One region of the Streptomyces sp. SAS_272 genome, then DNA from elsewhere that is predicted to be linked to it. Evidence: riboswitches for the same ligand, from Rfam matches in the RefSeq annotation. Region 1 holds a riboswitch; the other holds the start of a gene.
The links. A riboswitch is a leader RNA that binds a small molecule or an ion and turns the genes downstream of it on or off. The one in region 1 is predicted to bind glycine.

Region 1 (3,396 bases):
GGGGGAGCGCGCGCAGGTCCCCCTCCCACTGGGAGAGCTCGACGCCCACGAACATCACCGGGTCCGCCGTCTCGATCACGGCCAGGCAGCGGCGGGCGGTGCGGACCACGCCGACGGCCTCGAACTCCGCCGAGGCGGCGGCCAGGAAGTCCATCGGGTCGTCCTGCCAGTCCGGCTCGTAGAGACGGACCCGGCCGCCGGCCGCCGGCCCGTCCAGCGGGGTGCGGCCGGCCCGGCACAGCTCGGCCACGGCGGCCGGCGGCAGCGGGACGCCGACCATGCCGTCGGGGTTGACGAGGATGCCCGCCTGCGGCGGCAGTCCCCGCGCGAACTCCACGGCCGGCGCGACGGTGAACGACATGTGCGAGCCGACGACCTGGCGGAACTGCTCCTCGGAGCTGAAGACCGGCACGTACACCTGGCCGTCGAGGTCCATCGTGGGCAGGTCGAGGGGGCCGCTGTGCGGGCCGCCGCCGCCGGGGAGCGGCACCCAGACGAAGCTGCGGCCGAGCACCTCCACGATCCGGCCGCCGGCTCCCGGCACGCCGAGGGAGGCGGAGAGCACCTCCTCCAGCTCGTTGCCGGGCCATCCGCCGTGCGAATGGGGGTGCGCCTGCGCCGGGAAGTCCGCGGGGAAGTCCGCCGGGGGGAAGTCCATCTGCCTACCGCCTGCTAAGAACCGCTCACTCTGCTGTGACTGAAAGGCTAGCGGGTGCCGGCGGCCCCGCCGCTGCGCAGGGGACCGACGGCCCTCAGCCCGTGAAGCCGATCCGCCGCAGGACGTCTGCGGCGGGCCGGTCGAGCAGGACCGCGGAGCCGCACCCCTCGGGCAGGCGGCCCTTCTCCACCGACCGCAGAAGACGGGCGGCGGCGCGGCGGTGCCGAAGGAACGCGTACCGCGAGACGCCGCGGCCGCGCTCGCGCTGGCCCTGCAGGGCCGTGTCCGCGCCGACGTCGAGGACCAGCAGATGCAGGGCGCCGCCGCGGCGGCGGGCCGCACGGGCCAGCCAGTCGCGGACCCAGGCCTGGGCTCCGCAGTCGTGCACCACGACGCCCCCGCCGCCGCGCAGGGCCCGGCGCAGTCCGGCGTAGTGGGCCAGGCGGACCACCGGCCGGTAGAGGGCGTAGGGCAGGAAGCGGGGCATCCGGGCGTCCCAGCGGTCGCGGGTGTCCTGGGAGTCGACGCGGACGCCGCGCACCGCGCGTTTCATCAGGGTGGACTTGCCGCTGCCGGGCAGACCGGTGACCACCACGAGGTCACGCGGGCCGAAGAGCAGGCCGTGCGGACTGCGGCCGGCCCGCTCCCGCAGGTCGCGGACGACGGGCGCGGGCTGCCGGGAGCACGCCTGCCGGGTCCGGGCGCCGGGCTGCGCGGGCAGCGCGATCCCCGAGCCGGCCGCGAAGGCCGTGGTCCTCGCCGAGGTCGTCCTCTTCACCGTGATCGTCCTCCCCTGGGGCCAGGTAGTGCTCATCCCCACCGAGCGTAAAGAGAAGGTAATGCGCGGCGCCTCGCGTTTTCGTGCGCGTAGCGACACAAGCCGGTTACAGATCCGGCCTGCCGCGACGGGGGCGGGCCGTGCGATGATGGCCGCGCCAACTGCATACCGGCCGTTTGAATCCGCGCGGGAGAGTCCTCAGCAGCAGTTCCGCTGGGGCGCCGAAGGAGCAAGTCCCTCCCTTGAATCTCTCAGGCCCCGTTACCGCGCGGGCGAGGCACATCTGAAAAGCGGGCCGCCGTCTTCGGCGGTCCCACCCACGGTGCAAGCCATGTCCCGCCCCCGCTCGCAGCGGTGGTCATGGCGAACCTCTCAGGTTCCGATGACAGATGGGGAGGAACGACCTCGCCGTCCCCCCGCGTCCGGCTTCACTCGCGCGGGAGGGGCCCCCGTCGCCTTGGGAGACGAACGACCGATGAGCAGCACCGCACCCCGTCACACCGCGCTCGATGCCCTGCATCGCTCGCTGGGCGCGACGATGACCGACTTCGCCGGCTGGGACATGCCCCTGCGCTACGGCTCCGAACGCGACGAGCATCTCGCCGTCCGCACCCGGGCCGGGCTCTTCGACCTCTCGCACATGGGCGAGATCACCGTGAGCGGCCCGGAGGCGGCCGAGTTCCTGAACTTCGCCCTGGTCGGCGACCTCGCCGCCGTGCGCGTGGGCCGGGCCCGCTACACCATGATCTGCGCCGAGAACGGCGGCATCCTCGACGACCTCATCGTGTACCGGCTGGCCGACGCCGAGTACATGATCGTCTCCAATGCCTCCAACGCTCAGAACGTCCTGAACGAGCTGGGCAACCTGGCCGAGGAGTTCGAGGTCGAGGTCCGCGACGACCGCGACGCCTACGCCCTGATCGCCGTCCAGGGACCGGAGTCCCCCGGCATCCTCGCGGCCGTCACCCAGGCCGACCTCGACGGCCTGAAGTACTACGCGGGCCTGCCGGGCGCCGTCGCCGGCGTCCCCGCGCTCATCGCGCGCACCGGGTACACCGGCGAGGACGGCTTCGAGCTGTTCGTGAAGCCGGAGCACGCCGTCGAGCTGTGGCAGGCGCTGACCAAGGCCGGCGAGGGCGCCGGGCTGGTCCCCTGCGGCCTGTCGTGCCGGGACACGCTGCGCCTGGAGGCGGGCATGCCGTTGTACGGGCACGAGCTGAGCACCTCCCTCACCCCCTTCGACGCGGGCCTCGGACGCGTGGTGAAGTTCGAGAAGGAGGGCGACTTCGTCGGGCGCGAGGCGCTGACCGCGGCGGCCGCGCAGGCCGAACGGCAGCCGCCGCGCGTCCTGGTCGGCCTGGTCGCCGAGGGCCGCCGCGTCCCGCGCGCCGGGTACGCGGTCGTGGCGGGCGGCGAGGTGATCGGCGAGGTGACCTCCGGGGCGCCGTCCCCGACCCTGGGCAAGCCGATCGCGATGGCCTACGTCGACGCCGCGCACGCCGCGCCCGGCACTTCGGGCGTGGGCGTGGACATCCGGGGCAGCCACGAGCCGTACGAGGTCGTGGCGCTGCCCTTCTACAAGCGCCAGAAGTAGACACTGAGCCCCGGGCCTCGGGTGACACTGCGCACATTCCCGCTGCTCACCCGTGCCCTGGACCGTCCCCCTTCATCAGCACTCCCCCGCGTACAGGAGAATTCAGGCCATGAGCAACCCCCAGCAGCTGCGCTACAGCAAGGAGCACGAGTGGCTGTCGGTCGCCGAGGACGGCGTCTCGACGGTCGGCATCACGGAGCACGCGGCCAACGCGCTCGGTGACGTGGTCTTCGTCCAGCTCCCGGAGGCCGGCGCCACGGTGGCCGCGGGCGAGTCCTGCGGCGAACTGGAGTCCACCAAGTCGGTCAGCGAGCTGTACGCCCCGGTCTCCGGTGAGATCACCGAGGTCAACCAGGACGTCGTCGA
Region 2 (3,396 bases), on a different contig from region 1:
CTCGGGCCCCGCTGCGGGCTGCAGCGGGTGGTTGGGCAGATACGGCGCCAGATGCGACCGGACGGCCACCGGCCCGACGCCCGGGCCGCCACCGCCGTGCGGGATGCAGAACGTCTTGTGCAGGTTCAGGTGGGAGACGTCGCCGCCGAAGTGCCCCGGCTTGGCGAGCCCGACGAGCGCGTTGAGGTTGGCGCCGTCGACGTACACCTGACCGCCGGCCTCGTGCACCTGGGCGCAGATGTCGGCGACGTGCTCCTCGAACACGCCGTGCGTGGAGGGGTAGGTGATCATCAGCACCGACAGCTCGTCCCGGTACTGCTCGATCTTCGCGCGCAGGTCCTCGACGTCGATCTCGCCGTCCTCGGCGGTCTTGACGACGACGACCTTCATGCCGGCCATCACCGCGCTCGCCGCGTTCGTGCCGTGCGCGGAGGACGGGATCAGGCACACGGTGCGCTGCTCGTCACCGTTGCCCCGGTGGTATCCGCGGACGGCGAGCAGCCCGGCCAGCTCGCCCTGTGACCCGGCGTTCGGCTGCAGGGACACCTTGTCGTACCCGGTGACCTCCGCGAGCCGCTCCTCGAGCTCGCGGATGAGCGTCAGGTAGCCCTGGGCCTGCTCGGCGGGGGCGAAGGGGTGCATCTGCCCGAACTCGGGCCAGGTGACCGGCTCCATCTCCGTGGTGGCGTTGAGCTTCATGGTGCACGAGCCCAGCGGGATCATGCCCCGGTCGAGCGCGTAGTCCCGGTCGGCCAGCCTGCGCAGGTAGCGCAGCATCGCGGTCTCGGACCGGTGCCGCTGGAAGACGGGATGGGTCAGGATGTCGTCGGTCCGCAGCAGCCCGGCGGGCAGGGCGTCCTCGACGGCCGCGTCGAGCGACGCGATGTCGCCGTCCACCCCGAAGGCCGCCCAGACCGCGGCGACCTGGGCGCGCGCGGTGGTCTCGTCGCAGGAGAGCGCCACCTGGTCGGCGTCGACGAGGTGCAGGTTGACCCCGTGCTCCCGCGCGGCGGCGACGATCTCGGCGGCCTTCGCCGGCACCCGCACGGTCAGCGTGTCGAAGTACGTCCGGTGCACCACCTCGACGCCACCGGCCTCGAGTCCCGCGGCGATGATCGCGGCGTAGCGATGCGTACGCCGGGCGATCTGGCGCAGCCCGTCCGGGCCGTGGTAGACCGCGTACATCCCGGCCATCACGGCCAGCAGCACCTGCGCCGTGCAGATGTTGCTCGTCGCCTTCTCGCGCCGGATGTGCTGCTCACGCGTCTGCAGTGCGAGACGGTAGGCCTTGTTGCCGTCGGCGTCCACGGACACGCCCACGAGCCGGCCGGGCAGGCTCCGCGCGAACTTCTCGTGCACCGCCATATAGCCGGCGTGCGGTCCGCCGAAGCCCATCGGCACGCCGAACCGCTGTGTGGTGCCGACCGCGATGTCCGCGCCCAGCTCACCGGGCGACGTCAGCAGCGTCAGCGCGAGCAGGTCCGCGGCGACGGTGACGAGCGCGCCGAGCCCGTGCGCCTGGTCGATGAGCGCCTTCAGGTCCCGCACGGCGCCGGACGCACCGGGGTACTGGACGAGCACGCCGTTGATCTCGCGCTCCGCGATCTTTGCCGGGATGCCGTCGCTCAGATCGGCGACGACGACCTCGACGCCGGTCGGCTCTGCACGCGTCTCGATCACGGCGATGGTCTGCGGCAGCGCGTCCGCGTCGATGAGGAAGAGGCCCTTCCTGTTCTTCCCCACGCGCCGTGACAACGCCATCGCCTCAGCCGCCGCCGTGCCCTCGTCGAGCAGCGACGCACCCGAGGTCGGCAGACCCGTCAGGTCGGCGACCATCGTCTGGAAGTTCAGCAGCGCCTCGAGCCGGCCCTGGGAGATCTCCGGCTGATACGGCGTGTAGGCGGTGTACCAGGCCGGGTTCTCCATGACGTTGCGCAGGATGACCGGCGGCGTGAAGGTGCCGTAGTAGCCGAGACCGATCATCGGGGCGAGCACCTTGTTGCGGTCGGCCAGCGAGCGCAGCTCGGCCAGCACCTCGGCCTCGGTGCGGGCGCCCGGCAGGTCCAGCGCGTCGGCGTTCTTGATCACATCGGGGACCGCGGCGGCGGTGAGCTCGTCGAGCGAGCCGTAGCCGACATGCGCGAGCATCTTGGCCCGCGCCTCGTGGTCGGGCCCGATGTGGCGCTGCTCGAAGGGGATTCCCTGCTCGAGCTCGGTGAGCGGAATGCGATGGGCGGTCATTACGGAGGCCTCCTGGTCTGACACGACCTTCGAGGGTCACCACGGCGGGTACCCGGACGGCCTCCCCCTCTGTCATCTCAACCTGAGAGCTTCACCGGCCGCCAGCGGACGACCGGCTTTCACCGTCGGTGAGAGCGGACACCGTCGACGCCGTCGGCACCCGCCCTGCTTTCCAGAGTGACCTCGTCCGTGCGGTACGTGAGCCTGAGAGATTCCGGGGAGGATTTGCTCCTTCGGCGCCTCCGGTGGTCTCCGGAGGACTCTCCCGCACGGGGTCAGCAGCCGTTGCCAGACTACCAGCGAGGTCAACGGGCCTCTCGAGTGGCCGGTCGTCTCAATGTGCTCTTTTGTAGTCCTTACGGACGAGCTGCGACCAAGAGGAGGGCCCGTGCAGACCGACATCGATCCGCGCAACCTGATCGGCCGCAAGGCGTTCGACCGCAACGGGGCGAAGATAGGCACCGTCGACGAGGTCTACCTCGACGATGCGACCGGTGTGCCGGAGTGGGCCGCCATCCGCACGGGCCTGTTCTCCCGTGACGCCTTCGTCCCCCTGGAGCCCAGCAAGCTGGTCGAGGGGACCCTGCACATCCCGTTCGACCGCGCGCTGATCAAGGACGCCCCGGACTTCGGCGTGGGCCGCCACCTCTCCCCGGAGCAGGAACTCCAGCTCTACCACCACTACGGTCTCGACGTGGCGGCCCCTCCCCCGCTGCCCGACCACGACTTCGGCCACCTGGCGGGCACGGACGACAGCTGACTCACGCAGCCCGGCAACGCCTCGACCTCAAGCAGCCGCACAGCCCTAGTCTGCGCTTCTTTCCGACGTCACCTCCGGCGTCACCGACAGTTCCCTCGTCCCACCCGCCGTCTCCGTGTCCTCCCCCGGTCTTCGCCGCACCAGCGGCAGCGGGTCCGCCGGAGCCAACTGCGGATCGTCGGTGCGGAACGTGCGCACCCGGCCCGGCTCCGACTCCGGCGTCTCGAACCGCACCGTGACCCGCCCCAGCCCACTGCCCTGCACCCACCCGTGTCCGAGCTCGGCATGCCGCACGTCGTGCCCCGGACGCCACTGGTGCTCGGCCGGGACCGGGACCGGCTCCTCGGCGGCGGGCTCCTCCATCAGCCCGTCCGCGGGCTCGTCCGCGAGCGCTC

Region 2: another riboswitch for glycine. It lies ahead of gcvP (aminomethyl-transferring glycine dehydrogenase); the one in region 1 lies ahead of gcvT (glycine cleavage system aminomethyltransferase GcvT).

The regions. Positions count from the first base shown of each region.
Region 1 covers NZ_JBMNDR010000003.1:244,928-248,323, forward strand. Annotated here, with positions in the region: gene ACN6LD_RS04320 (enhanced serine sensitivity protein SseB) at 1-658, opposite strand, end outside; gene ACN6LD_RS04325 (AAA family ATPase) at 753-1,472, opposite strand; glycine riboswitch at 1,614-1,713, shown strand; glycine riboswitch at 1,714-1,835, shown strand; gene gcvT (glycine cleavage system aminomethyltransferase GcvT) at 1,912-3,030, shown strand; gene gcvH (glycine cleavage system protein GcvH) at 3,140-3,396, shown strand, end outside.
Region 2 covers NZ_JBMNDR010000006.1:146,730-150,125, forward strand. Annotated here, with positions in the region: gene gcvP (aminomethyl-transferring glycine dehydrogenase) at 1-2,241, opposite strand, end outside; glycine riboswitch at 2,424-2,519, opposite strand; partial or broken gene ACN6LD_RS07070 (PRC-barrel domain-containing protein) at 2,579-2,788, shown strand; partial or broken gene ACN6LD_RS07075 (DNA polymerase IV) at 2,923-3,396, opposite strand, start outside.